Regions from separate parts of the Parendozoicomonas sp. 2304DJ65-17 genome, predicted to be linked through region 2. Evidence: predicted binding sites of a transcription regulator. Region 2 holds the regulator's gene; each other region holds the start of a gene.
The links. The regulator sigma-54, encoded in region 2, starts transcription at its own class of promoters, with help from an activator protein. The targets are predictions, from matches to a motif close to TGGCACNNNNNTTGCTNT.
Positions count from the first base shown of each region.

Region 1: flgB (flagellar basal body rod protein FlgB) is a predicted target of sigma-54. The motif match lies at 7,417-7,434, and genes of this name have one in related genera.
Region 3: ACY2RR_RS10365 (urease accessory protein UreD) is a predicted target of sigma-54. The motif match lies at 5,589-5,606, and genes of this name have one in related genera.

Region 1 is NZ_JBYVJV010000002.1:95,507-105,477, forward strand. It holds gene ACY2RR_RS05455 (hypothetical protein) at 1-700, opposite strand, end outside; gene ACY2RR_RS05460 (rod-binding protein) at 769-1,098, opposite strand; gene ACY2RR_RS05465 (flagellar basal body P-ring protein FlgI) at 1,113-2,210, opposite strand; gene flgH (flagellar basal body L-ring protein FlgH) at 2,219-2,899, opposite strand; gene flgG (flagellar basal-body rod protein FlgG) at 2,899-3,684, opposite strand; gene ACY2RR_RS05480 (flagellar basal body rod protein FlgF) at 3,688-4,428, opposite strand; gene flgE (flagellar hook protein FlgE) at 4,442-5,632, opposite strand; gene ACY2RR_RS05490 (flagellar hook assembly protein FlgD) at 5,653-6,525, opposite strand; gene flgC (flagellar basal body rod protein FlgC) at 6,541-6,975, opposite strand; gene flgB (flagellar basal body rod protein FlgB) at 7,000-7,380, opposite strand; gene flgA (flagellar basal body P-ring formation chaperone FlgA) at 7,598-8,344, shown strand; gene flgM (flagellar biosynthesis anti-sigma factor FlgM) at 8,405-8,701, shown strand; gene ACY2RR_RS05515 (flagella synthesis protein FlgN) at 8,713-9,174, shown strand; gene ACY2RR_RS05520 (YceH family protein) at 9,273-9,893, shown strand; gene ACY2RR_RS05525 (hypothetical protein) at 9,890-9,971, opposite strand, start outside.
Region 2 is NZ_JBYVJV010000002.1:887,263-897,233, forward strand. It holds gene ACY2RR_RS08990 (peptide ABC transporter substrate-binding protein) at 1-1,379, shown strand, start outside; gene mgtE (magnesium transporter) at 1,362-2,723, opposite strand; gene ACY2RR_RS09000 (HPr family phosphocarrier protein) at 2,771-3,046, opposite strand; gene rapZ (RNase adapter RapZ) at 3,053-3,961, opposite strand; gene ptsN (PTS IIA-like nitrogen regulatory protein PtsN) at 4,089-4,547, opposite strand; gene hpf (ribosome hibernation-promoting factor, HPF/YfiA family) at 4,566-4,871, opposite strand; gene ACY2RR_RS09020 (RNA polymerase factor sigma-54) at 5,056-6,543, opposite strand; gene lptB (LPS export ABC transporter ATP-binding protein) at 6,740-7,465, opposite strand; gene lptA (lipopolysaccharide transport periplasmic protein LptA) at 7,489-8,022, opposite strand; gene lptC (LPS export ABC transporter periplasmic protein LptC) at 8,009-8,596, opposite strand; gene ACY2RR_RS09040 (KpsF/GutQ family sugar-phosphate isomerase) at 8,679-9,665, opposite strand; gene ACY2RR_RS09045 (calcium/sodium antiporter) at 9,730-9,971, opposite strand, start outside.
Region 3 is NZ_JBYVJV010000003.1:201,663-211,633, reverse strand. It holds gene ACY2RR_RS10390 (GNAT family N-acetyltransferase) at 1-269, opposite strand, end outside; gene urtD (urea ABC transporter ATP-binding protein UrtD) at 269-1,045, opposite strand; gene urtC (urea ABC transporter permease subunit UrtC) at 1,038-2,201, opposite strand; gene urtB (urea ABC transporter permease subunit UrtB) at 2,230-3,834, opposite strand; gene urtA (urea ABC transporter substrate-binding protein) at 3,933-5,246, opposite strand; gene ACY2RR_RS10365 (urease accessory protein UreD) at 5,647-6,510, shown strand; gene ACY2RR_RS10360 (urease subunit gamma) at 6,809-7,111, shown strand; gene ACY2RR_RS10355 (urease subunit beta) at 7,152-7,499, shown strand; gene ureC (urease subunit alpha) at 7,503-9,215, shown strand; gene ureE (urease accessory protein UreE) at 9,239-9,715, shown strand; gene ACY2RR_RS10340 (urease accessory protein UreF) at 9,719-9,971, shown strand, end outside.

The DNA of each region.
Region 1 (9,971 bases), 790 kb from region 2:
CCATGAGGGAAAGCGCTTTCTCCATCATTTTACAGTGATCGTCTTCCAACTTTACATTGCTGAAAACAGTGGATAGCTGTGATGAGAGTTCGTGAATGGCGGCTCCAGGCATAGTGTGGCGACTTTCATAAGGGAATCGCTCAAGCTTGGCAGCCATATTGCTGAGTTCTGCCAGATTCCCCAGAATCTCATCTGTTTTGGTTCTTTCTGATCCATTCTGAAGCTCAGTTGTCAATTCTCCCCGCCGGCCAGTGAGCTGCGTTTGGGATGTTAGAGATTCTGCCAACTGGCCAAACGCATGAATCTGCCAGCCTTCTACCTCATTTTTAACTTGTGGGCTGGTGTAGTTGGCTTTGAGCTTTTCTCCCTCGTTAAATGCCATGCGCCAGTGATTGTCTTTGGTACACAGAGCTGTCAGCTCTTTCATATATTTAACCGGATTGTGTAAACGCATCTTATCGAGGCGGCCCAGCTTTAAATCTATGGTGGCTTTTGGGTGTTTCAGGAAGGTTTTGAAAAGTGTAAGCCCCTTAAGCTGGAGCCTTTCCCCGAGATATTTGTCGGCAACAAGAGGCTTAGCTTCTGGTAAGGCTGTGATTTTGCCCAGAGTAGGGTGATAAACACTTTCGGTTTTTGTTGTTTCTACGGAGCCACCGGGAGGGGGGGTGACCGCCCCCGGACTTTTCAGGGGATCCATCATGGGTAAAGCATCCTTGCCAAGGTTGTCTATTAATCCTAGACAAGGATGGAAAAACAGGGGAATTAGCTTTACAGATCATCCATGGTTAACCCCTGCTGTTGCAGGGCTTGTGCCATCAACTGTTCGGCTATTCCCAATGTGCCTGTGCTGGCCAGATCAAAAGCCAGCTGGCTGTCATACATACCTTGATAGAAGCGTTCCTGGTCACGGTTGATCAGGCTATCTTCAGCCATCACATCTGTGGCATTGCGCATGCTTTTCAACACTTCTTCAATCAGCATGGATTCAAACTGTGTAGCCGCAGCCTGCAAAGCTTCCGGAGAGTTTTTATCGGACTGAAACTGCTCCATGGCTTTTGGATCAGCAGCAAGAGTAGGGGCGGAAGTGTTAATGTTCATATATTGGCTGCCGGTTAAATCACTACAAGTTCAGCTTTCAGGGAGCCGGATTCTTTCAGTGCTTGCAGCACTGCCATCAGGTCTGAAGGTGTGACTCCCACACTGTTCAGGGCGTTCACAACTTCCTGCAGAGAGGTGCTTTCAGGGAGAGTGAACAGGCGACCTTCGCCCATTTCAACCTGAATATCACTCTGTGGAGTGATAGCGGTGTCGCCCTGAGAAAATTCTCCGGGCTGGCTGACATTGGAAGATTCCTGAATAGAAACAATCAGGTTGCCGTGACTCACGGCAGCGGCAGACACTTCCACATCTTCATTCATGACCACAGTGCCGGTGCGGCTGTTGATAACAACCCTGGCTGGTGGGCGACCAGTTTCAATGTCCATATTTTCCAACATGGCCATATAAGCAACTCGCTGGTTTTCATCTGCCGGAGACGCAAGAGTGATGGAAACGCCATCATTAGCCTGTGCTGTACCGGGGCCTAGAAGTTCATTAATAGCACGGCTGATATTGCGGGAGTTGGTAAAACTGGGTTCACGCAGGTGAAGAACGACCTGACGATTATGACCAAAAGATGTGGGAACGCTCTGTTCAATAACCCCGCCGGATGGAATACGACCGACAGTGGGAACATTAATCGTAACTTTGGAACCACTCTTTCCATCAGCGGAAATGCCAGAAACAATCAGGCTGCCCTGGGCTAATGCATAGACATTGCCGTCTACACCTTTCAGTGGTGTCAGCAACAGCGTGCCGCCATTAAGACTCTTTGCATCACCAATAGATGACACTGTTACATCAATAGACTGACCAGGGCGGGAAAAGGGGGGTAGTGTTGCGGTCACAGAAACTGCGGCCACGTTTTTCAGGTTTGGATCAGCATTGTCTGGTAACTGAATACCCAACTGGCGCAGCATATTAGTGAGAGACTGGCCGGTAAATTCGGTTTGGCGGGTTTTATCACCACTGCCGTCTAAGCCAACCACAAGGCCATAACCAATCAGCTGGTTGGTTCGTACCCCCTGAATATCCACCAGATCCAACAGGCGTTCCGCTTTTACTGCTGAGCACAGTGCTAACAAAATTAGTGGCAGTAGTCGTTTAATCACGGAATGCCTTACATCGGAAAGATAGGGTTATTGAATGCACGGGTCAGCCAGCCAGGGCTGTTGGCATCATTCATGGGGCCAGCACCGGAATACATAATGCGGGCATTTGCCAGACGTTTTGAGAGAACGACGTTATCCGGGCTGATATCTTCCGGGCGCAACATGCCTTCGATACGAATGTATTCATCGCCTTGATTTAACCGCAACCATTTTTCCCCCACGACTCGCAGAGAACCATTGCTGTAAACCTCGGCAACGGTCACGGTGATATCACCAGTCAGCTGGTTGGCCTGGGTGCTGTCTGATTTGCCTTTGAAGGAACGATCAATGCCAGCGTCGGTGTTGATATCCTGAGGGTTACCAAAGAACAGAGGAATATCGACTCCCATCGAACTGCCTTTGCCAATGTTGGTTCCGGAGCTTTTTTTCGAACTGGTTTTCTCGTCGAGGCGGACGGTGAGAATATCGCCAATCCGGAAGGCCATACGGTCTTCAAATAAATTGTTGGCGTAGGCAGGGTTAAACAGGCTGCCGTTAGTGGCAGTAATGGCGCGAGGTGCGGGAACAATAGGTGCCCACTCTTCGGTGTCCGGCTTTTCATCTTTTTCCGGGATAATGCTGCAACCGGTAAGAAAACCGGTTGCAGTGATTCCCAGAGTAATCAGAGATATCTGGAAAAACTTATGCATCAGAGCACCTGGTTGGCGTACTGGAGCATCTCGTCAGCCGCGGCGAGCACCTTGGTGTTCATTTCGTAGGCACGCTGGGCCGTGACCATATTCACCATCTCTTCCACCATGTTGACGTTGGAAGATTCCAGTGAGTACTGACGGATTTCACCGACACCATCTTCACCTGCCACAGACTCCAAAGGCACGCCGCTGGCTGCGGTTTCTGCAAACAGGTTCATGCCGAGAGCATTCAGGCCGGCTGGATTTACAAAGTTGGAGAGAGTGATTTGGCCAAGGTTTTCAGGTTCAGCCTGACCGGCAATTGTTGCGGAGACAGTACCGTCCTGACCAATCGAGATGCTGGTGGCTTCCGCAGGAACTTCAATGCCTGGCTCTAGAACCATGCCCTGCATAGTGACCATTTCACCATCGGAGTTAAGCTGGAATTCACCGTTCCGGGTGTAGGCATTGGTGCCATCTGGCATTTGCACCTGGAAGAAACCCTGACCGGCAATGGACATATCCAGTTGGCCAGTTGTGGTCTGAAACGCACCCTGGGTGAAATCTTTGCTGGTTCCGGCAACGCGAACACCGGTACCCAGCTGCAGGCCGGTAGGAGTCTGGTTATCCTGAGTGTTATCGCTGCCTGGCTGTTTCTGCACCTGATAAAACAGGTCTTCAAAAACGACATTGTCAGACTTAAAACCAACAGTGTTAATGTTTGCCAGATTGTTGGAAATGGCAGACAGCTCCGCATTCTGAGCTGTAATACCTGTCTGGCTGATCCATAGTGAAGCGTGCATTTATCAGGAACCTCGAATTAAACGGTCACCGGCTTCGGCCATCTGGCGGGCGGTTTCAATTGTTTTCAGCTGCATCTCGAACTGACGGCTCAGGGACATAAACGCCATCATCTCTTCCACGGAATTCACATTGCTGCTTTCCAGTGTTCCGGAGCTCACTTCAACAGCAGGGTCAGCGGCAAGAGGTTCATTGTTGGCTGTGCGGAACAGGCCATCCGGGCCTTTCAATAAAGGCTCTTCACCATTAGCCAACTTTAATTGTCCAACAGTGATTGGCTGGGTTTTCGGGTCACCGGAACCCAGAACGCTGACTGTGCCATCGGGGCCAATTTGGATCTGTTCGTACTGGGGAACGGTCAGAGGGCCACCGCCAATAGTTGCAACAGGTTGTCCCTGACGTGTAGTGAGAATGCCGTCCTGGTTCACTTCCAGAGCACCCGCACGGGTGTAAGCCTCTTCACCATTGCCATCAAGAACTGACAACCAGCCTTCTCCCTGAATGGCAACATCCAGTTCATTACCAGTGCTGACCATATTGCCGGCACCGGTGTTAGACCATGTGCCGGTGGTTTCGGTGAACACTCGTGTTGGCAAGCCTTCGCCTTCCACGTTCTTCGCAATGATCTGGGCAAAGTCCGCCTTGAAACCATCGGTGTTTACGTTCGCCAGATTGGATGCATGCTGGCGCTGTTGAAACATCGCCCGGCTTGCACCACTCATAGCTGTGTATATGGCTTTATCCATTCGTGTTCAGCACCTAGATGGAGTTCATCAGAACTTGGGTCATCTCGCTGCTGGCGCTGATGCTCTTGGCGTTGGCCTGGTAATTACTCTGGGCAACCACCATGTTTACCAGTTCAGCGGTCTGGTCCACGTTGGACATTTCCAGAGCGCCGGACATGATAGAACCAGTGCCGCCAGAACCTGGTTCGCCAATAATGGCATCGCCACTTTCTGGAGAAGACGTCCAGCTGGTGTTGCCGGCATCAACCAATCCGTTTTCGTTGGGGAAAGTTGCCAGCGCTACAACGCCCTGAAGCTTGGTTTCACCATTGGAATATGTGGCATAAATGCTGCCATCGTCGGCTACCTGAATACCGTTGAAGCTGCCTGGTGGGTAACCGTTCTGGCTGGTAGAAGAAACACTGGAATCTGTGCCGTATTGGGAGATGCCAGATACATCCATTGTGAAGGTTATATCGCCAGCACCGCCTGCGGGGACTGTGATATCGAAGCTGGCCGGATTAGCTGGAGTAATCAGTTCACCGCTTTCGTTGAAGACCAACTGTTCCTTTTGAGAAACACCATTGGATTCGTAGGTAACGTCCCAAGTGTTATCAGCCGTTTTTACATAGTATGCGGAAACGGTTTGTGGCGTTCCCTGTGCATCATAAACAACCGTGCTGGTGGTGTAGTTGTAAGTGTCGGGATCGTCAGAGTCGAACTTGGTTGGATCTTTGATTTCTTCCCGGGAATCCAGGTTAGCATCAAGGCTGGCTTCACTGGTTTCTTTGGCGGCCTGGTCGCTCTTGTCGATTTGCAGGTCGGTCAGAGTGCCGTTAATAACATTACCTTTGTCATCAACTGCATAACCCTGCAGGTTTTGACCTTTAGGTGTAACGATATAGCCGTCTTTATCAACTTCGTAGTCACCAGCGCGGGTGTAGTACTGGTTGCCGTTGGCATCTTCGGTAATAAAGAAACCATCACCGTTGATAGCCATATCCAGACCACTGGTGGTGTACTGAATAGCGCCCTGGGCATAGTCGGTGGACACATCGGAAACGTAAACACCTCCGCCGGTTCCGGCTGCTGAATACACATCAGCAAACTGCACATCTTTGGACTTGTAACCCACAGTGCTGGAGTTGGCGATATTGTTACTGATAACGTCCAGATCACTGGAGGCAGCGTTCAGGCCGCTGATGCCGTTACTTAATGCTGACATGATGAATCCTTAAATAAGCCTTAACTGTTTCTGGCAACGGCAAGAGAAGCTGGCCCCAGAGGCATAGCCGGAATGGTGTCTGGCTGTGCACTGTTATCCACAAGCCCTGATTCTTTCAGGCCAGGGTATTTTTCCAGCAGCTCGCGGTTGAAATAGGAGTTGGGTGTCATTTGTTCGTCAGTCGACTGAACGCCCATATCTCCTTCACCGCTCTCAGATTCCGGAGCAGAAGTTCCTTCCAGTTTGGTGATGTACGACAGTGGAACCAGACCAACATTTTCCACTTCCACCAGAACTTCCTGACCGGGACCGGGAATAACAACGCTGGTCACAGTTGTGGATTGGGTAATGGCAACTTCGATATCGTTTCCATCCACTGTTGCGATAGCTTCCAGGATGTAGTCACCGGCTGGCAGTTCTTCATCCAGGTCTGCCAGGTCGAAATCAATCTTCCCACTTTCGGTCTGTTCGCCAAGAGGAAGAGTGGCGACAAGGTTTTCGCTGGAGTCGTAGATGTTGATGTTCAGGTCGTCGGCCGGTGTTGGCAGCAGAACCTTACCTTCTACAGTGCCGCCATCCTCAATATTCATCACATTGGCGAGAACCATTACGTCCTGCCCAACCAGTGTTGAGGCGTACAGAGCCTGAGAGGAATACAGCTGAGTGCTGAGATCTTCTACGGAACCCTGAAGCTCCGTCATGGCTGTTACGCTGGTCAGGTCAGCCATCTGGGAAACAATTTCACTGCTGTCCATTGGCGCAGTGGGATCCTGATACTGGAGCTGAACCAGTAACAGCTCCATAAAATCATCAGAACTCAGCGACTGATTGTTGGTAGTTGTCGTCTGGTTTTGTACGTTGGCATCATTACCGGTGGCGTTAACAGAAGTCATCAGGCAGTCCTTCCGTTATTGACCAAGAGTAAGCAGACGTTGCTGCATGGCACTGACACTGCTGAGCAGTTCGACACTGGTCTGGTAGCTGCGGGATGCTGATGTCATGTCAGTCATTTCTTCCACAACATTCACGTTCGGGTAGTACACGTAACCGTCGTCACCTGCCATTGGATGATCTGGCTGATATCGGGTTTCCAGTGATGCGTCGCTTTCCACAACGTCCTGAACCTCTACGCCAAAAGCTGTTTCCACTGCGGTAGAAGACAGCAGGTCGTCTTGGGTTTGTTCCAGTACTGCGGCAAAGATGGGTTTGCGAGCGTGATAAGTTGTTTCCGGAGAGCTTCCCGGTGTTTCGGCATTCGCCAGGTTGCTGGCAACGGTGTTCAGGCGCTGGCTCTGTGCGGCCATGGAAGAGCCGGCAATGTCGTAAATAGTGTTCAGTGACATAGCGTGTTAGATCGTCCGTAATAACTAACCGTTGATGGCCTGTTCCAGGCTTTTGAATTTCATGTTGAGGAAGGTAAAACTCGCCTCCCAGTCAGCACGGTTTTCCGCCCACGCGGCTTGTTCTTTGCCGAGTTCAACGGTGTTGCCGTCGGACGATGGCTGGGTTTGTTCCCGCTCAACCAGCTGTGCGTTTGCCTGATTTGCTGATGGTGTGTCTAAACTGCCATTCCCCAGAGACAGGGTTTCTCGTGCTTGTTGGAGTGCAGTGGTGAAATCAAGATCTACGGCTTTGTATCCCGGGGTATCCACATTGGCGAGATTGCCAGAAATAGCACCGGCCCGTTGCTCACGAAAGGCCAGAGCTTGCTGGTGAAGACCCAGGTGGTTGTCGAAACTGATTGCCATGCATTTTCCATCGGCGGGTTAAAGAACACCTACCTATGAGCAATCTATGTGCCATATGTCGTTTATTGTCTGTTGGGCACGGATATGCGATTTGTATCAGTATTTGGAGGGGGAGAACGTTGTTAAACTTTTCCCAGTGAGGAAACTGTTGTCCAACCTCGCGGAATTAAATTTCCGCTGACAGGTTCCAGCGGAACAGGTTTGTCGGAAAATTTGAATGTTGTTCAGCGAGGTTTCATTGAAATCAGTAACCAGAAAGTTATCAGTCTTTATTGTTATGCTGCTTGTTTCGGTGATGGCTCTTGCTGAAGGTAGTGGCGTACCCAGTCCATCATCTGAGATAGAACGGGTAACCATTAATTTGTTAGAAGCTCAGGCCAAAAGTCAGGCTGCCACCATTCCCAACAGTCGCTGGAGAGTTGATGTTTCCCTGCCTGCCAGTGTGAGTAAGCTCGCTCCTTGCACCGTTCCCCTTACAGTTGATGGCAGTCGAGTCTCTGGTGTCGGACGCCAGAGGGTTAAAGTGTCCTGTGAGGGTTTTCGTCCCTGGTCTTTATATGTGAACGGAGAAATCTTGATACAGGCTCCAGTGTTGGTGGTAAAACATGCGGCTGCATCGGGAACTGTTCTTGCTTCTTCAAATGTGTCGCTGGAAATGCGGAATCTGGCAAAACTCAGGCGCGGTTACTTAACAGATATTGGATACCTTGAAGGAAAAACACTGCGCCGGAGAGTAAAATCCGGTGATGTTCTGAATGACTCTTTGTTTGAGCGGACATTTGCTGTGCGCAAAGGTGACCGGGTACAGATTCGCTCCGGTACTGGCGGATTGTCTGTGACGGCCTCTGGCATGGTTATGGATGACGGCGCTATCGGAGATAGTGTGAGAGTTCGCAATAATTCCAGCGGCAAGGTACTTTATGGGAAAGTTCTGCAAAAAAGTGTGGTGGCTGTAGGGCTTTAAGTTTAATTTCCAGTGTTTTATGACGACTCCTGAAGTAAACAGAGAGTCCGGAATTTCAGTATGACTACAACTCGTATTTCCGCCTCGGTTGCAGATTTTTCTGTGGAAAAATCACGCCGTTCGGATAACCGGAAAAATAATATAAAAGCAGAAGACTCCAGCCAGGATTCTATTTCTATCAGTGCTGATGCTGCCCTTCTGCAGGAAGCTGAAGCTCTGGCTAAGTCTGCGCCGGATGTGGATATGGATAAAGTCGAAGAAGTTCGTCAGGCCATTGTTCGTGGTGAGCTGAAAATCGATTATGAGAAGCTGGCACAGAAGATGCTCGACTTTGAGGCATCACTGGAACCGAAGTAGACAAGCTTTCCATGCCCGCACGAATCTTTGCCACTCTTTCTTCCGATATAGAAAAAATGCAGTGTATGAAAACACTGCTCCAGAAACAGGCCGAGCGTCTGCGACAGCGGAATATGGATGAACTTCCGCTTTTGAACGATGAAATATCAGAACTGTCTTCTGCACTGCAAAACAGTGCTGCTGAAAGAGAGATTCTTTTAGCTGCCCTTGGGTTCCAGAGTTCCCGGCAGGGCATGCAGAAGTTTTTAACGGCCCATGCATCTGCAGAAAAGATGGAACTGTGGCTGGAGTTTTCCCGCCTTGGCCGGGAATGCCAGACAGCCAACAACCTTTCTGGCCAGCTGTTAAACATGCAGCAAGAAATCACTACAACCATGCTTGAGCGGCTTGGCCGCGGGCAGAGCCATGTAGGCTATGGGGAAGATGGTTCCGATGGCCGTTACGGGGAATCAGTCTCGCTAGGATATGCCTGAAAGCTGATATCTTATGTCAACAGAACCTAGTGAATGCGCCGCGATATTGGCGTATAAAGACTTTCATTCTGACTGCGCTTTTCAAGGGAGCAAAACGGATGGATGTCCACCTGACACTGAACGAAGCTCGCGTTATCGGTTGTTTGCTGGAGAAAGAAAGCACCACTCCTGATCAGTATCCTCTGACTCTGAATGCGCTGGTGAATGCCTGCAATCAGAAAAGCAGCCGTGACCCTGTGTTATCTCTTACCAGTGCGGAAGTGATGCAGGCGCTGAACAATCTGATAGATCAGCGTCTGGTCAGTGAAGAGAGTGGTTCCAGAGCCAGCCGCTACAAACATCGTTTTTGCAATACAGCTTTCAGCCATCTTCAGCTGTCTGATCAGGAAAGAGCCATTGTCTGCCTGATGTTGCTCCGTGGAGCACAGACTCCGGGAGAGTTGCGCAGCCGTTCCGGACGCATGGCCACATTTGGAGATGTTTCCGATGTGGAATCTGCGTTGCAGGAGATGGTTTCCAAAGAGTTAGTTGTGCAGTTGCCCAGAGAGCCAGGCCGCAGAGAGTCCCGGTTTGCCCATCTGTTTTCTGGTGAAGTGGATGTGCCACCTGCAATTAAAGCTGCACAGAGCGACAGGGAACGTATTCGCGAGCTAGAGCAGGAAGTGGAGGAGCTGAAAGCAGAGGTAGAGCGACTGCGTTATCAGCTCAAGGCAAATTAATAAGCAGGGGGACTGGTTGTTTCTCTTAAAGACAGAACACTGAGTTTGTCCTGACCTTTGCCGCTGTACAGATAATGC
Region 2 (9,971 bases):
GTAAGCCTGCTCCGGGTGCTGCTGAAAGCTGGAATGTGTCGGAAGATGGCAAGGTCTGGACATTTCATATTCGCCAAGGGTTAACCTGGTCTGATGGTTACCCCCTGACCTCCGACGACTTTCTCTATAGTTTTCGTCGTTTGGCTGACCCTGTAACACGGGCGCAATATCGCTGGTATCTGGATCTGGCGGGTGTAGTAAATAGTCGCAAAGTTGCTGCTGGTGAATTAGCAGCAGAACATTTAGGGGTGAGTGCTCCTGATCCGCACACACTGGAAATTGAACTTGAAGCATCACGGAGCTGGTTGCCAAATTTGATGACCTTCCCGGCATTTCTTCCTGTTTCGCAGCGGGCAATAAAGCACTGTGGGCCCCTTTGGGCTGAACAGGATGGCTGTGCCGTCAGCAATGGACCTTATCGCTTTCTTTACTGGAAAGAAGGGCGGATACAGCTGGGGAAAAACTCTTTCTATCGTGAACCTTTGAAATCATCTCCTGAGAAGGTGGCTTGGGAAGTATTTGGCAGCATATTGGATGAGTTGGTTGCTTTTCGGGAAAAGAGGCTAGATATTTCGTCTCCCATTCCTGCTGAATTGGGTTTGCTTCAGGGGAAAAAACAATTACTTGATCGACAGATGCGGCAGCTCAATACAACTTACCTTGTATTGAATACCAGAGATCCGCAACTGTCTTTACCTGTGCGTAAAGCTCTTGCGGGAATTCTTGATCGTCAGGCTCTTTTTCCTGGTGGTAATAAATCAGATCAGGCCTGGACGCTGATCCCACCCTGGACTCAGGGTTACCTTTTTCAGCAGTCATCAGAAGCAGCTCTGTCACAGGGACGGCGTGATGATGCTGCCAGAAGTATTCTGCAACAGGTTGGTGTTGATGAAGCTAATCCTGTTCGACTTCAACTGTTAACAACGCACTCTAATTACAGCTGGCCGGTAAATTCTATTGTTGTGCAGTGGCGAAGATTGCCAGGCGTTGAAGTGGAAGTGGTAAGTGTGGGTTGGGAGGAATATATCGATCGGTTAAATCGCGGTGATTACCAGATTCTCCTGAGCCATTGGTTGGCAGCTTATAACGATCCTTCAGCTTTCCTATTATTGGGCAGCAGGAGCTTTACCTTCTTTCCTCCAGGGTTGATGGATGAAAGTTATGAAAAGGAATTTATGTCTGCCATGAGCCAGGTTGATCCTGCTGAGAAATATCGCCAGCTTGAGCAGAAGTTTTTGGATAACTATTCACTGATTCCTCTATCACATATTCGGGTGTCCCAGTGGGTGCAACCAGAAGTGAAAGGATTTGATATGAAAAACCCGGAAGGCTGGCTACCCAGCTACAGATTGCAGCTGGAATCAGGCGTAAAAAATTGAAGCAAGGCCAAGGAAGGCAAAGAAACCAACAACATCAGTAATTGTTGTGAGAATTACGGAACCAGCCAGAGCGGGGTCAATATCCACTGACTTCAAGAACAGCGGTAGCATTGCACCGGCGAGAACGGCAACAAGAAGGTTAATAATCATCGCCAACCCGATGATCAAAGCAATGGTTGGATCGTTAAACCAGAGCATGGAAGCTCCGGCAACAACTGCCGCCCAGATGCCGCCATTTAACAGTCCCACCATAAACTCGCGGCTTAACAGCCATGAGGTATTGGATTTACCTATCTGCCCTAAAGCCATAGCACGGATTATCAGGGTTAAAGTCTGGCTTCCTGCAATGCCGCCCATGCTGGCAACAATGGGCATCAAAACGGCCAGAGCGACAACCTTATCAATCGTGTCCTGAAATAACCCGATTACACCGGAAGCGATAAAGGCCGTAATTAAATTAATTCCCAGCCACAAAGCACGGCGGCGTGAGGTTTTGATAACAGGAGCAAAGGTGTCTTCGTCTTCATCCAGGCCGGCCATACTCATAATCGAGTGCTCGGCTTCTTCCCGAATAACATCAACAACGTCGTCTACGGTAATTCGTCCCAGTAATCGACCATTCTCATCGACAACTGGCGCGGAGATTAAATCTTCCCGTTCGAACAGTTGGGCAACGTGGGTTTCTTCCATATCCACGGGAATAGCCTGATCAGATTCGTCCATAAGAGATGACAGCAGATCATCGGGATCGGCGGTGAGCAAATTAGCAATGGATACAGAACCCAGCAGGAAGTCCTGACGATCAACAATCAAAACTTTGTCTAATGGTTCTGGCAATGACTCATGGCGGCGCAGGTAGCGCAGAGCAACATCCACATCAATATCACCACGCATGGTGACAGTGTCTGTGTTCATCAGGCCACCGGCGGTATCTTCCGGGTAGGCCAGAACTTCTTCAACCCGATGGCGGTTCTGCTGATCCATTGAGTTCAGAACCTGACGGGTAATACGTGTAGGGAGTTGCTGCAGGATGTCGGCCATGTCGTCGACATCCTGGTCTTCCAGGATATCAATCAGTTCGGCGACATTCATTTGATCGATAAAGAACTGGCGAACTTCTTCACCCAGCTCATTCAGAACATCACCTTCGTCTTCAACTGGAATGAGTTTCCAGAGAATACTCCTCTGGCGTGGGGGCGAAGACTCTAGAAGGTGAGCTATATCTGCAGCAGACAGGCTCCCCAGCATTTGCCGGGTATGATCGGGCATATTACCAGAGAGGACTTTATCCAATGCCTCAAGTTGGTCTTCCGAAAGTGCCAGTGATTGTTGTTGCTGCAACATAAGAAATCACGCGGTTGAAATTATTGTGTTCCGTTGTAATGGAACGATTATTCACTCTCGTCAAAACGATTAGCCACAAGAGCTGTGATGGCCTCAAGAGCCTTGTCGGCATCGTCACCTTCGACTTCCAGCTGCAAAGATGTGCCCTTGCTTGCTGCAAGCATCATGACCGACATAATACTTTTTCCATCGACCATTTTTCCGGGTCGGCCAACGCGTACATCGCAGGTGAAAGAGGCTGCCACGCCTACAAACTTGGCTGCGGCTCGAGCATGAAGCCCGAGCTTATTTATTATTTCGATTTGTTCCTGAATTGCAGCCATACAATATTATTGCCCTTGTTCTGCTAATTGAGGTTCTGGTTTCCGTTCCAGTTCCCGGTGTCTTACCTGTACCGATGCCATTATACCTTCAAAGGCTTTGGCTAAGAGCTCACTAATATAGACAGAGCGGTGCTGGCCGCCGGTACAGCCTATACCAATGGTTAGATAACTTCTGTTGCCAGATTCAAATGCGGGCAGCCAATTATGGACGAACTGAAAAATATCATCCCGCATACGTGTGACAGATTCATGAGCCGCCAGAAAGTCCTGTACTGGCTGTTGCTGCCCGGTCATCCCCCTAAGTTCTTCACGCCAGTAAGGGTTGGGAAGGCAACGAACATCGAAAACAAAATCCGCGTCAATAGGGACGCCCTTTTTAAAGCCGAATGACTGAAACTGTAAGGAAAGCTCGTGGCGCTCTTTTCCTGCCACGCGCTGGCGAATAACGCTGCGCAGATCATGTAGGGAAAGGCGGCTGGTATCGACGCGCATATCAGCCGCATCGGCAATAAACCCCAGAACTTCTGCTTCTTTTCTTATAGCTTCGTCGAGAGATGACTCTCCATCGCTTAAAGGGTGGCGGCGGCGGGTTGCGCTGAATCGTTTCAGTAATGTTTCGTGATCAGCGTCCAGATAAATAATATCCCCGGCCAGGTGTTCCTGTTCCCGAAGCTGCTGATGGATGATGGGGAACTCTGCAAGTTCTCCGGGAGTGTTGCGGGCATCAATGCTGACCGCCAGCGCGTTGCCCGCACCAGCGGGTTTATTTCTAAAGCGTTTTACAAGACTGATCAGCAAGCTGGCAGGAAGATTATCTACGCAGTAGAAACCCTGGTCTTCGAGAGCTGCAAGAGCGGAACTTTTTCCGGAGCCTGATCGCCCGCTGATAATTACGAGTCTGATGGTCTTTGGCATATGTCAACGTATCCCCCGCCGATGGATCTCTGTGTGTTCGGATCCTTGGTCAAGCATAGGAAAAAAAACGGGTAAAAAAAATAGAGCCTGCGGTTGCAGGCTCTATTATCGGTAAATTAATTGGAATTCAGGCGCTTACTTTTGCTGTAAGCAAACGATAGAGGGTTTCACTGCTATCTGCTGACCTCAGTTGTTCACAGAGTGAATCGTCACTGAACTGCTCAGCAATCTGTCGCAGGAAATCCAGATGCTTCTCAGTTTCATGTTCTGGAACAACCAATGCAAAAACCAGGTCGACAGGTTTTTTGTCGATAGCATCGAAGTCAATTGGTTTAGCGAGCCTAAGAAATACTGCCTGTGGCTCTTCGCAGTTTGCTACCCGGCAATGGGGTAGCGCAAAACCATTACCAAGACCTGTGCTTCCAAGTTTTTCCCGGGTCACAAGCTGGTTGAACAACTCCTTGGTATCAAGACCGGGCTGTCTTTGGCTGATTATGCTGGCGATGTATTCCAGAGTGCGCTTCTTGCTGGCTCCCTGCACGCCGTATAAGGCGTGACCGGGAGCAAGAATATTCCGTAGGCTCATTGGATTTTGGACCGGGGATCAGTGAGAGGCCCCCTGAAGGCGATCAATATTTTTTTCCTTGTACTTCAAAAGCTGACGATCAAGTTTGTCCGTCAACAGGTCAATAGCAGCATACATGTCTTCATGTTCAGCCGATGCAGCGATATCAGCATTACGTACGTGCAGGGTCGCTTCGGCACATTGCCTTTGCTTTTCAATACTCAGGGTAACCTGAACACTTGTTATTCCATCGTAATGGCTGGCTAGCTTGTCAAGTTTTTTTGAAACGTACTCGTTCAGAGCTTCTGTTACGTCGAACTGATGACCACTGATCTTAACTTGCATGCGTTACTCTCCTGGTGTCAGGTTGAGCAGCCCCGACAATTCCATACCGGGCCGACACTTTAGATTCTACCACCAGTCCCGTGCCTCGTCTCGGATTTTGCGTATCTGGAATCTATTTCCATGAGCCAAGGCATGCTTCAGACTGATCTGGCGCTGTGGTAGCGCATTTTCTATAAATTGGTAGCTATACCAGACGTTTTCGCTCATTGGAGGGAGGAATCATCAGAGCTTCCCTGTATTTGGCGATGGTGCGTCTGGCGACTTTTATTCCCTGCTCTCCCAGAAGGGTGGCGATTTTGCTGTCACTGAGAGGCTTTTTCGGATTCTCCTGGGCAATCAGTTTTTTGATCAGTGCCCGGATAGCTGTTGAAGAGCATTCTCCGCCGGATGTGGTGCTAACGTGGCTAGAGAAAAAGTATTTCAGCTCGAAAATTCCGCGGGGTGTATGCATGAACTTCTGGGTGGTCACCCGTGAAATTGTTGATTCATGCATATCAACCGCTTCGGCGATATCGTGCAGAACCAGAGGTTTCATAGCCTCTTCACCGTAATCCAGAAAGCCGCGTTGGTATTCAACAATGCGGGTGGCTACTTTCAGAAGTGTTTCGTTTCGGCTTTGCAGGCTTTTGATAAACCAACGTGCTTCCTGAAGGTGGTTTTTCAGGTAAGTATTGTCATCGCTGGAATCCGCTCGTCGAATCAGGGATGCGTAGCCATCGTTAATGCGTAAACGTGGAGCTGTGTCAGGGTTCAGATCAACAACCCAGCGCCCTTTGCGTTTGCGAACCAGAACATCCGGAATAACATACTCTGCTTCTGATTCCTGAAGCTCTGCTCCGGGATGAGGGTTCAGACTCTGGATGATGGCCAGCGCGTCTTTGATCTGAGGTTCTTTCAGCCGGGTGCGGCGCATTAATGTTGCGTAATCACGGGTGCCGAGAAGATCGATGTAACGATCAACAATGCGGTGAGCATTGATAACATCATCGGTTGCTTCAGGAAGTTGACGAAGTTGAATCAGCAGGCATTCCCGTAAATCCCGACAGCCAACACCAACCGGTTCGAAATGTTGTATACGGTTGAGAACCATCTCAACCTCGTCCATTTCAATTTCCCGCTCAGGATCCTGGCTTTCCAGAATATCTTCCAAGGACACGGTGAGATAGCCGTTGTCATCGATGCCTTCAATAATCGCCATAGCAATCATACGATCAGTGTCGGACATCGGCGCCAGGTTCAGCTGCCACTCCAAGTGGTCCTGCAGGGTTTCACTGGAACTGGTACGAGTTGTGAAATCATCAACTGGGCCATCGGATTGACTGCCAGAGCTTGACGGTGCAGCCTGATAAACATCATCCCAGCCGCTGTCTACAGGCAGATCAGAAGGAATGGATTCGCTCCAGTCTTCCTGAGTTTCTTTAGTTTCGTCGGTCTTTTCGGTTTTGGTGGATGCGTTCAGGTCAGTGAGGCCAGCATCAGAAATGGCGTCCTGCACTTCCGGGTCTGCAGCAGGTTGGAGCTCCTCTTGCTCCAGCATTGGGTTGCTTTCCAAGGCTTGCTGAATCTCCTGCTGGAGATCCAGTGTAGAAAGCTGCAGCAAGCGAATGGCCTGTTGCAGCTGGGGTGTCATTGTCAGCTGCTGGCCAATTTTAAGTTCAAGAGATGGCTTCATGGGATCGTATTATCCAGCCTTAACTGCACTGTCCTGCAAAATTATTTTCAACATCCCTGCCCGTTGGCTTAACACATGATAACGCTTCCGTATAAACCACTATATTACACTGCCGTATGCTCCAACGTGAAGCTCAGCCTGTGAAATACAGTCGTCAGGAAGAGCTGCGACCAGTAGCGGTGCAGCTCCGCAGGCGTTAGATCCGGAAATGCTCTCCGAGGTAAACGTCGCGCACTTTCTGGTTGCTCAGAACGGTGTCGCTGTTGCCTGACGCGATGATCTGACCTTCGCTGACAATGTAAGCGTGCTCACAGATATCCAGAGTTTCCCGAACGTTGTGGTCGGTAATGAGTACGCCGATACCTCTGTTCTTCAGGTGGGTGACGATTTCCTTAATATCCGTTACGGAAATAGGGTCAACACCGGCAAAGGGTTCATCGAGCAGTATGAATGAAGGTTCTGTAGCCAGGGCTCGGGCAATCTCAACCCGGCGTCGTTCGCCACCAGACAGGCTCATGCCCAGGCTGTCACGGATGTGCTGAATATTGAACTCATTCAGCAGCTCTTCCATTTTTTCCAGACGCTGAGCTTTGCTTAAACCTTTTCTGGTTTCAAGAATGGCCATGATGTTATCGGCCACAGTCAGCTTTCGAAAAATGGATGCTTCCTGAGGCAGGTAGCCGATACCGGCACGGGCTCGGCCGTGCATGGGTAAAGCGGTCAGGTTCTGGTCGTCAATGGAAATCTGGCCGCCTTCCGCTTGAACCAGACCGACGATCATATAGAAGCATGTGGTTTTGCCCGCCCCGTTGGGGCCAAGTAGCCCAACAATCTGGCCACTTTCTATAGATACAGAAACATCACGAACGACCTGCCGACCGCTGTAACTTTTCTTCAGGTGTTTTGCTTGCAGTTGTGCCATGTGGCCTGTGTCTTTCTCTGCGTCTACTTGGATGAACCGGGAGTCTGATTGGGTTGGATAACCATCTGTACCCGGCCACCTGATTTCTTGGTTGTTCCGCCAGTAGCGTTAACGAGCTGTTTGAGCTGGTCGTAATCAATCTGGTCGCCGGTAAAAGTATCACCCTTTTGAATCAGGCGAGCTTTTTCGATCAGTTTGATCTTGTCGGTGCCCATGTTGTAGTCGATAGTGACACCCCAGGCCTTTAATAAGCCTTTGTCGCCTTCCTGCTCTTCTTCGTAGTAGGCAAGGTCTTTATCACCTTCAGATACTACCCGTTTAATTTCACGGTTCTGGGAATAGATGGTGATGATATCACCGGTCAGTTTTGTGGAGCCTTGGGTCATTACAACATCGCCGCGATAGATGGCGATGCCTTTGGCGTCGTCTATGTCCGCATTATCAGAAGTAATGTGGATTGGCTTATCTCGGTCACTGTTAAGAGCCCAGGATGGTGTGGTGGTTATCACCGCAGCCAGAGCCAGACCCAGATAAAAAGGGAGTTTAGCGACTTTCATGTATGCTTCTTACCCTGGATTTAAGCTGAATAAAGTCCCGTTTATAAAATGCGCGCATTCCTACAGCGTTAACGACACTGGTTGGATTTGTTAAGCGAACAGGTAAATCGGTCTCTGCGAAATCCTGTCCAGAGTAAACGGTCATAAAATCCGTGTCTATACGCTGCTCGGGGTTTCCCTGAACATCAGGCTGGATCATCACTACATTGCCCATCAGTTCGACGGTTTCGCCATCCGGGAGTATGCGACCGTTGTCGGAAGTGGTATGCCACGGCTGTTTGCCTGTTTTCTCAGGATCACCGTTGTAGCTCCACATATCCGGGCGGGTGAGCAGGGTTATATCGTTATGGGGGTAATGGCTGATCTCATCGGAAACCAGAGTTGATTCCAGCTCACCTGCCGGACCGAACTCCTTGATACGGGCATTACGAACAAAAAAGTCCGGTGCCTTGCTTTCCTTTGTAGTCTGGCTTTTCACCATGGCGTGGGGGTTGTCGGCAGTATAGGACCAGTATCCAACAAGGCCGATAAAACCCAGTGCAAGAGCGATAAATAATAACTGACGCAGAGACATCAGGCCTCCCACGGTATCAGGCCGAAGGCCATGGAAGGTTGCTGGAGTGCAGTTGTTTTAAGGGTTGCTTTCATATTACCTGTCAGACAACGCCGGCTTTCAGTAGATCATGCATATTAATTGCACCAACCGGGTGTTTTTCATCATCAACGCAGATCAGTCCGCTGATTTTATGGTCTTCCATAATTTTCAGGGCTTCTGCTGCCAGGATGTCGGAAGTGATAGTGACACAGTTTTCTGTCATCACTTCTTCCACTTTGGTGGCGCGTGGATCGATACCATTATCCAGAGTTCGGCGCAGATCTCCGTCGGTAAATATTCCCCGCAGGCGGCGCTGACCATCGGTAATAGCGGTCATGCCCATGCCTTTGCCAGTCACTTCCAGCAAGGCATTGCGCAGATCAGTACCTTCTTCAACAACAGGAAGGCGATTGCCGGTATGCATGATATCGCTGACTTTCAGCAGCAAGCGGCGACCAAGACTGCCCCCTGGATGAGAGAAAGCAAAATCTTCTGCGGTAAACCCACGGGCTTCCAGAAGTGCGATAGCCAGAGCATCACCCATAACCAGTGTTGAAGTCGTGCTGGATGTAGGAGCTAAATCCAGAGGGCAGGCTTCCTGATCTACCCCTGTGTTCAGATGAACATCTGCACTGGTGGCCAGAGCAGATTTTGGATTGCCGGTCATGGCAATCATGGGAATACCAAGGCGTTTGAACAGAGGAATAAGGGTAACAACTTCAGAACTATTGCCTGAGTTGGAAAGAGCAATGACAACGTCATCAGCCGTAATCATTCCCATGTCACCATGCTGGGCTTCACCGGGATGAACGAAGAATGATGGGGTGCCGGTACTGGCAAGAGTTGCGGCTATTTTATTGCCAATATGGCCGGATTTGCCCATTCCTGTTACGACAACCCTGCCACGGCAGGTCAGTAATATTTCACAGGCTTTGGCGAAGGTCTGGTCAATGCGATCCTGCAGTGCCTCTACAGCCCGGCGCTCTATATCCACTGTGCGTCGGCCGGAGGCAATAAAGTCTTCAGCACTCTTCATCGGTGTTGCCATAAGAGAAACGTTTATACATCCAAAAAACGATTGATGGGATTGTAACGAAACAACTGGCTGTCGGCTATCTGCTTCCTGTGGTCAGAATCAGGAGACTATAGGCTATATAGCAGCTCAGAAGTAGGACTCCGGAGGCTCGCCCTATGACCTTTGGGCGTTTTCCAACAAGGGTGAGAGCTACCAGTAACAATGTTAATCCGGTCATTATCGGGTAGTCCCGGGCGAAAGCCGAGGGGTCAATAGCCATGGGAGAGACCAGACCAGGTACTGCCATAACAGCCAGCAGGTTAAAAATGTTGGAGCCAA
Region 3 (9,971 bases), on a different contig from region 2:
TTCGAAGCCACACCTTGCCCGCAAAACCCGGAAGAGGTACGCATTGACTTAATTTCTCCATGGTTTTTGGACAGGCGCTTGAGAGCGCCACAACCGGCCAGCTGATCATCCTTCCACAGACTCCAGAAGGTGATGGCTGGATCGCGCAGCTTGTTAAGATCCAGGGCATGCACACTCTCCGGGGGAGAGGTGCGATGCATATCATCCAGATGTTCCTGCAGCAGTGCGACGATTTCCGGACCTTTCAGGTCGTCTACGATGATTTTCATTAGCGCCCCAGATACACGTCAATCACCCGCTGATCCTGCTGTACATGATCCAGCGAACCTTCTGCCAGCACATGGCCTTCATGAAGAACGGTGACCCGGCAATCCAGTGCCCGGATAAATTCCATATCATGTTCAACCACCACCACAGAGCGTTTCTTGGCAATATCCCTGAGCAGATCAGCGGTGCGGAAGGTTTCTTCATCGGTCATACCTGCTGCAGGTTCGTCCACCAGCAGTAATTCCGGCTCTTGCAGCAACAGCATGCCGATCTCTAGCCACTGTTTCTGGCCATGGGAGAGGTTTTCTCCAAGGTCATCACGGCGGTCAGCAAGGTGAATCAGCATTAAGGTGTCGGCAATTTTCACTTCCCCGGCATCATCCAGAGGATGAAACAGCGAAGCAAAGGGGGAACGACGGCCGACCAGTGCCATTTCAAGGTTCTCCCAGACTGTCAGGCTTTCAATCACTGAGGGCTTCTGGAATTTGCGGCCAATGCCCATATTGGCAACGGCGGCCTCGTCGTATTTAGTCAGGTCGGTACTGGCTTCTGCCTGTGTGGATTGCCGGTACAGTACCCGGCCATCATCCGGGCGGGTTTTGCCGGTAATCACATCCATCATGGTGCTTTTGCCAGCACCGTTAGGGCCGATCATGGCTCGCAGCTCACCCTTGCGTACTAACAGAGACAGATCATTTAGTGCTTTGAAACCATCAAAGCTGACATTCACGCTGTCCAGATAGAGCAGGGTGTCATCAGGTATATGCTTATCAACCATGATCGACAGCCTCCTGCAGCATGGGTTTCGGTTTTTTCTTCTTAAACTTATTCATCAACGGCTCAACAACACCCACGATACCTTTAGGCAACCAGAGGGTGCTGACAACAAAAAGGGCACCAAGGGCAAACAACCACACTTCCGGGAAAGCGCCGGTAAACCAGGTTTTTGCATAGTTCACCAGCAGGGCGCCAATCACTGCACCATAGAGAGAACCACGGCCACCAATCGCCACCCAGATCACCAGCTCAATAGAGTTTATGGGTGAGAACTCGCCAGGATTGATAATGCCCACCTGTGGCACATACAGCGCGCCAGCAATACCCGCCAGCACAGCAGAAGTGACAAAAGCAACCAGCTTGAAATGTTCAACCCGGTAGCCGAGGAAGCGGGCACGGCTTTCGGCATCACGCACTGCCACCAGAACCCGGCCATAACGACTGCTGACCAGCCCACGGCAGAGTAGATAACCGGCAATCAAGGCGAGTGACGATAACAGGAACAGCACGGCTCGTGTGCCATCGGCCTGCAGGTCATAACCAAGGATATCTTTAAAGTCAGTCAGGCCGTTGTTACCACCAAAACCAAAGTCATTCTGGAAGAACAGCAGCATAAGGGCATAAGTCAGTGCCTGGGTAATAATGGAGAGATAAACGCCAGTTACCCGGGAGCGGAACGCCAGCCAGCCAAACAGGAATGCCAGCAGGCCGGGAGCCAGCATGATCATTAGTGCGGCAAACCAGAATTGGTCAAACCCTTGCCAGTACCAAGGCAACTCCTGCCAGTTAAGGAACACCATAAAGTCTGGCAGCTCAGGGTTACCGTATACGCCTCGATCACCGATCTGGCGCATCAGATACATGCCCATGGCATAACCGCCCAGAGCAAAGAAAGCACCATGCCCAAGACTAAGGATGCCGCAGTAACCCCACACCAAATCCAGTGCCAGCGCCAGCAGACCGTAGCAAAGGTATTTGCCCAGCAAAGTCACCATATAAGTGCTGACATGCAGGGGCGACGAGGCGGGCACTAACAGGTTCAACGCCAGAACCAACAGTGTTCCGACAGCGAGGCAGCTCAGGAACCAGCGCCCGCCCCGATCATTCAGCAGCAACCGAGTTACCGGGCCGCCTTTTATTGTTTGAGTAGAATTCATCAATAAACTCTTATTTTAAGGGTACGGCTTACGATTCGACTGCTCGGCCCTTCAGGGCAAACAGGCCACGAGGACGTTTCTGGATAAACAGAATGATAAACACCAGTACCAGAATCTTGGCGATCACCGCACCCGCCCAGGGCTCGATAAACTTGTTGGCAATACCCAGTCCCATAGCGGCAACAAAGGTGCCCCAGAGATTTCCGACGCCACCAAATACCACCACCATAAAGGAGTCAATGATGTAATTCTGACCAAGGTTTGGCCCTACATTTGTGAGCTGAGAAAGAGCTACACCGGCGATACCGGCAATACCGGAACCCAGGCCAAAGGTTAGAGCATCCACATGACCGGTACGAATACCCATAGAACTGGCCATGGCACGGTTCTGGGTCACGGCACGCATGGTCAAACCAGCGCGGGTATAACGCAGAATAAATAGCAGACCAAGGAATACCGCGAGACTGAAACCAATTACCACTACGCGGTTCACCGTCAGGGACAGCATCTCATTGATAACAATGGAACCACTCATCCACTCCGGTGTAATTACGCTTTGGTTTAATGGAGAGAAAATGGTGCGCACCGCCTGCTGCAGGATAAGGCTGACACCGAAGGTGGCCAGCAGGGTTTCCAACGGGCGACCATAGAGATGGCGAATCACCGTTCTCTCAATCAGTACGCCAGTTGCGCCAGCCACAAGGAAGGCCAGGGGCAGGGAGATAAACAGCGAGGCACCGATATGATCCGGCAACAGGCTTTGCACCACATAGGTGGTGTATGCGCCCAGCATAATCATCTCGCCATGGGCCATATTGATAACGCCCATCACTCCGAAGGTTATGGCAAGGCCGATTGCTGATAGCAGCAGCACAGAGCCGAGACTCAAACCAAAGAAAGTATTCTCCACTGCGCCATAGAACTTACGACGCTGCTCAATATCTGAGATGGACTTATTAATGGCGGCCAGTACATCTTTATTCTGCTCAGTGGCTTTTTGGGCCTGCAGTTTTGTATAAACGACGGAACTGTTGACTTCGCCCAGAGTTTGCGCAGCGACAAGGCGTTGTTCTTCATTGCCATTCTTCAGATCAAATAAGGCAAGGCCAGAATCGATCAGCTCTTTAAGTTCACGTTTCTGTTCGGTCTTGCTGGCCGCTTTCAAAAGCTCATGGCTTTCGGGGCTTTCATTGCCCAGCAGGTTGGTAATCGCTGTGCGACGCAATTCGGTATCGGTGGATTGCAGATCTCGTAAAGAGAGCGCACTACGCAGGATTTTGCGCAGTTTGTTATTGAGCGGCACTTTCTTTACCGCACGTTTTTTATGGAGACCAAGCTCTTCGCCTGTTGCGAGGTCGGTCAGCAGGTATTTGCGCCCATCCTTTTGGGCCAGCACAAATGTTTGATTCGATTTCAGGACAAACAACTGTCCATCCAGCCAGAGTTCTGCCAGCTGAACGGATGAAGATTCTTCAGAAGTGGCCAACTGCTGGGCGAGGGTTTCCCGCTCAGACCAGGAACCTTTTAATAATGTTTTACTTAAGAGGGGGTCGCTTAAACCTTCGAATGATGCCGTTGCTGTCATAGACAGACACAGCAAAACCAGTGCGGCCAAGCGCTGAATAACATTCATAGAACGCCTTAATTCATAGTGAACGCGTAAGAGGCAGTAGGTTGGGTTAGCCACAAAGTGGCGTAACCCAACAGCAAAGATTTAAATCAGGAATTAAATTACTCGTACTTCTGACCAGAACACACAGAGGTGCTCAGGTTGTAGTTGCCGCACTTAACAGGAGAGGTCCAGTCAGCAATAATCTTGGCACTCTCTGGCAGATAATCCGTCCAGGCATCACCGATAACACCACCGCTGGTCTGCCATACGATCTCAAATTGACCATCGTCCTGAATCTCACCAATCAGTACTGGCTTGGTCAGGTGGTGGTTAGTGTTCATCACTGCGTAGCCGCCAGTCAGGTTCGGCACAGTTACGCCATAGATCGCGTCACGTACAGAATCAACCTCAGTGGTGCCAGCTTTCTCAACAGCCTTGGCCCACATATTGAAGCCGATGTAGGTGGCTTCCATTGGGTCGTTAGTCACACGCTCTTCATCTTTGATAAACGCCTGCCAGGTTTCGATAAACTCATCGTTTACCTCACTCTCAGCGCTCATAAAGTAGTTCCAGGCGGCGAGGTGGCCTACCAGCGGGCCAGTGTCGATACCAGACAGCTCTTCTTCACCTACGGAGAAGGCAATAACAGGAATATCTTCTGCGGAAAGGCCCTGGTTACCCAGTTCCTTATAGAAAGGTACGTTAGCGTCGCCGTTTACTGTAGAGATCACGGCTGTCTTCTTGCCTGCGGAACCAAACTTCTTGATATCAGAAACAATGGTCTGCCAGTCAGAGTGACCAAATGGCGTGTAGTTCACCATAATGTCGGACTCAGCCACGCCTTTGCTTTGCAGGTAAGACTCAAGAATCTTGTTAGTGGTACGTGGGTAAACGTAGTCAGTACCGGCCAGTACAAAACGCTCAACACCACCGCCAGCTTCACTCATCAGATAATCAACCGCAGGAATGGCCTGCTGGTTGGGCGCTGCACCGGTGTAGAAGACGTTCTTGGAAGATTCTTCACCTTCGTACTGAACCGGGTAGAACATCAGACCGTTCAGCTCTTCCAGAACCGGCAGAGCAGACTTACGTGATACGGATGTCCAGGAACCGAAGATTACGTCCACTTCTTCCTTAACCAGCAGTTCACGGGCTTTCTCAGCAAACAGAGGCCAGTTGGAAGCAGGATCAACCACAACAGGCTCCAGCTTCTTGCCCAGCAAACCACCTTCTTCGTTCTGCTGTTCAATCAGCATCAGAACAGTGTCTTTCAGCGTGGTTTCACTGATGGCCATGGTGCCGGACAGGGAGTGCAACACACCTACTTTGATGGTGTCGTCTGCAGCCTGAGCCACAGTTGCGGCCGTGGCCAGTGATGTGGCAAAAGCCAGTCCTTTCAGTGTTGCTTTTAAGCTCTTGTTATTAGCTTTCATTATCTGCTCCCCGGCAGTCTGGTGAATGATTTGTTTATTCTTCTATTTGTGTGTCGGTTTGTTATTTGGCTTTTCCGTCAGCCAACGCGTTCTCTGCGCGATTCGATATTGGCAATAGCAAAGGGGATGCCATAGTCAGAAAAACTGCGTGATACCGGGGTTTTCAAGAGGATTAACTAGTAAGTGATTGCTATGCAGAAAAACAGCCCGCACAAAGCTGGGGCAATCAAAGGAGGTGTAATTTGGCTGCGTGCACCAATCAGGATCAGGCAATGACTGATGCAAACTTATCGGGCATAACGTGCTGTATTTCAGGTTTATGATCACACCGTGCCCTGAGATCGGCACAGGCTTTGCTGTAATCTGGGCAGATAATATGAATAGATAGAGTAGGGCGGGCATGCAGTATCAACAAGTGGGTAACCAGCATTGGAAAGCAGGAATAGACCTTCAGTTAAAATATTTTAATGGTGCAACCCGCTTAACGCGTACCCGGCACTATGGACCTCTCCGTATTCAGCGCCCGTTCTTCCCGGAGGGGAAAGATCTTGCTCACCTTTATATCCTGCATCCCCCCGGCGGTCTGGTCGCAGGCGATGAGCTTTATCAAAAGGTTGAAGCGTTGCCGGAAAGTCAGGCGCTGGTAACAACGCCGGCGGCAGGGAAGGTGTATCTCAACGCTTATGACGATCAAAGCCGCCCGCAAAAGCAGATTGTCGATATTACTGTAACGGATCGTTCCTCTGTTGAATGGCTTCCCCAGGAAACCATTCTCTATAACGGCTGTTCTGCAGCGATGGAAACCCGGGTGCACCTGAAGGGTTCAGCACGTTATATAGGCTGGGAGATTATTTGTCTGGGACGCACAGCTTCGGGTGAAAGCTTTGATCAGGGTAGTCTGCTGCAAACAGTACGGCTTGAACGTGATGGCAAACCACTATTTCAGGAGCGAATGTTGCTGGAAGCCGGTGAATCTAAGCAAACCGGGCTGCTGGGTTTTCACGGCCGTTCCGTGTTCGGCACGATGATGGCCACTCTTGATGGTCAGGGTAATCAAGAGCCCGATATCGAAGAGTGGCATAACCAGCTCAATCAAGAATCAGAACATCCAGTGGCTTTAACCTGTCGCAATGGTGTGCTGTTGGTGCGTTATCTGGGCAATTCATCCGCTAAAGCGAGGGCTTTGTTCGAAGAGGCCTGGCAGTTATGCCGGCCTTTAGTGCTTGAGCGGGAAGCCTGCCGGCCACGTATCTGGAATACCTGAAAAATCTTAACCTTGTGCCCTGTCACCGAAAATAGCCAATATGCCAGCATGCTTCTTTCTGGTGCGCTTTTCGTGCACCAGAGCTGCGCTTCGTATGGTTCTGGTGCATAAGTCCTCAGGGCAAATTTGAATGCGCCGGTGCTGGTAGCGGATTCAAAGATTGGCGCAGTGATTGCTATAGAGCTTTAGCAATACATACAAGAAGCCTTAGTTTCCAGGCGCAAAGATAAAACCGTGGCACTAATAAAACAGACAAATGTCACCTGAATAATAATGAATCGCTCCGGGTGCTGTAGATATGGAACTGACTCCACGCGAGAAAGACAAACTTCTTCTTTATACCGCTGCACTGGTGGCTGAGCGTCGTTTAGCCCGTGGCGTAAAACTCAATTACCCAGAATCTGTCGCGTTAATCTCCATGCATATTATGGAAGGTGCACGTGACGGCAAAACTGTGGCTGACCTGATGAATGAAGGCCGTGACATTCTCTCCCGAGAGCAGGTGATGGATGGTATCTCCGAAATGGTGCACGAGGTACAGGTGGAAGCAACATTCCCTGACGGCACCAAACTGGTAACGGTTCATAACCCGATTGCCTGATACCAACATAACCAACAATTTTAAAACGAAGGGGCAGGGAATGATTCCTGGAGAATTGATTGCGGCTGAAGGTGAACTACCTATTAACGAAGGCCGGGAAACCTGCAAGGTAACTGTCGCTAATGCCGGCGACCGCCCGGTACAGGTTGGTTCCCATTATCACTTTTATGAAACCAATCTGGCGCTGTCGTTTGACCGTGAGCTTACCCGTGGCTTTCGCCTGAATATTCCTGCGGGCACAGCCGTACGCTTTGAGCCTGGGCAAGATCGGGAAGTTGAGTTGGTGGCGTTTGCCGGCAGTCGTACCGTGTACGGCTTCCGTGGAGAGGTAATGGGAGCATTAGAGCTGGCGTCAGCAACAAAGCAGCCTGAAGATGAGGAGGTATAGGTTATGGTTAATCACACAACCATGGATCGCCAGACTTATGCCGAAATGTTTGGCCCAACCGTTGGCGATAAGGTGCGGCTGGGGGATACCAGCCTGTTTATTAGCCCGGAAAAGGATTACACCGTTTACGGCGATGAAGTGAAGTTCGGTGGCGGCAAGGTTATTCGCGATGGCATGGGGCAAAGCCAGTTGGGTGATGCGAATGTTGCCGACACTGTAATTACCAATGCCCTGATTCTTGATCACTGGGGAGTTGTGAAAGCAGATATTGCCATTAAAAGCGGTCGTATCCAGGCCATCGGCAAAGCTGGTAACCCGGATGTACAGGCTGGGGTGGATATTATTATTGGCCCAGGTACGGAAGTGATTGCCGGTGAAGGACAGATTGTCACTGCCGGTGGTATCGATGCCCATATTCACTTTATCTGCCCGCAACAGGTAGAAGAGGCTTTAACCTCTGGCGTCACCACCATGATTGGTGGTGGTACCGGACCTGCGACTGGAACCAATGCCACAACCTGTACACCGGGTATCTGGCATATGAGCACCATGCTGCAGGCTGTAGATAGCCTGCCCATGAATATCGGTTTCCTGGGCAAAGGTAATGCCAGCCTGCCGGGGGCTTTGGTAGAGCAGGTAGCTGCTGGAGCGATGGGCCTGAAACTTCATGAAGACTGGGGTACCACACCAGCGTCTATCGACTGCTGCCTTTCTGTGGCGGAAGACTATGACATTCAGGTAGCGATCCATACTGATACCCTGAATGAGTCCGGTTTTGTCGAAGATACCATTGCCGCCTTTAAAGAACGTGTGATTCATACCTATCACACCGAAGGTGCCGGTGGTGGACATGCGCCGGATATTATCAAGGCCTGTGGGCTGGCCAATGTGCTGCCATCGTCCACCAACCCAACTCGTCCCTACACCATTAATACCGTGGATGAGCATCTGGATATGTTGATGGTTTGCCACCATCTTGATCCTAATATTCCGGAAGATGTTGCTTTTGCTGACTCCCGTATACGACGGGAAACCATAGCTGCCGAAGATATTCTTCACGATATGGGGGCGTTCAGTATGATTGCCTCAGACTCTCAAGCCATGGGGCGCGTCGGTGAAGTGGTGACCCGTACCTGGCAGACCGCCCACAAGATGAAAGAGCAACGAGGTCCTTTGTCAGAAGATTCTGGTGATAACGATAACTTTCGCGCTCGCCGTTATGTGGCCAAGTACACCATCAACCCTGCGCTGGCCCATGGTATTGCCCATGAAGTGGGTTCTGTAGAAGTGGGTAAGCTGGCTGACCTGGTGCTGTGGAAGCCGGCTTTCTTCGCTACCAAGCCTTCACTGATTTTGAAAGGTGGTGCCATTGCCGCTGCGCCCATGGGCGATCCCAATGCTTCTATTCCTACGCCACAGCCAGTGCACTACCGGCCAATGTTTGGCGCAATGGGCAAGGCGGTAGAGAAAACTTCACTGACCTTTGTCTCTCAAGCCGCTTTTGAAAACGATATTGGTCGTACGCTGGGGCTGGGTAAAACCCTAAGTGCTGTGAAAGGCTGCCGTACAGTACGCAAGAAAGACATGATTCTGAACAGCTGGCAGCCTCATATGGAAGTGCATCCGGAAACCTATGAGGTACGGGCCAATGGTGAGCTGCTGACCTGTGAACCCGCAACTGTCGTGCCTTTGGCGCAACGTTACTTCCTCTTTTAATGCTGCCTGATTGGAGTTATTGAATGTTGCAGTTAACCGAACGTTTAAGCGGCCACCATCATCCGGTAGATAGTTTGCGGCTGCCATTTGATGAGCGAAAACGTGGTCGTTTAAAGGCGGTCACCGAGAAGGGCATTGATGTTGGCATTTTTATTGAGCGAGGCGAAGTACTTCGCCATGGTACCTGTCTGAAAGCCGAATCAGGAGAAATTATTGAAGTTCAGGCGGCCAGTGAGCAGGTAACAGTGGCCCGTTGCCGTGACCCACATCTGTTTGCCCGTGCCTGTTATCACCTAGGCAATCGCCATGTGCCCTTGCAAATTGGTGAGCCCACCGATGGTGAACATTGGTTACGGTTCCAGTGTGATCATGTACTGGATGAAATGCTGGTCTTATTGGGGCTTGAGGTTGGTCATGAATCTGCACCTTTTGAACCGGAGAACGGTGCCTACGCACCGGGAACTGGCCACGGTCATGGCCACCATCATCATGAGCATTGATCGATGAAGGCTGAGTCTTTACTGGGTTTGCTGCATATTTCTAGCCCATCGTTGCCGGTTGGTGCTTTTGCTTACTCTCAAGGTTTAGAGACGGCCATTGATCGTGGCTGGTGCACTGATGAGCAAAGCACCGGCCGCTGGATTCTGGAATTGCTTGAACAGGGCATGGCAACGCTGGATTTACCAGTGTTCCTGCGTTTATACCGAGCTTGGACCGCTCAGGATAAAGCGGCTGTAGAACAATGGAATGCGGAGT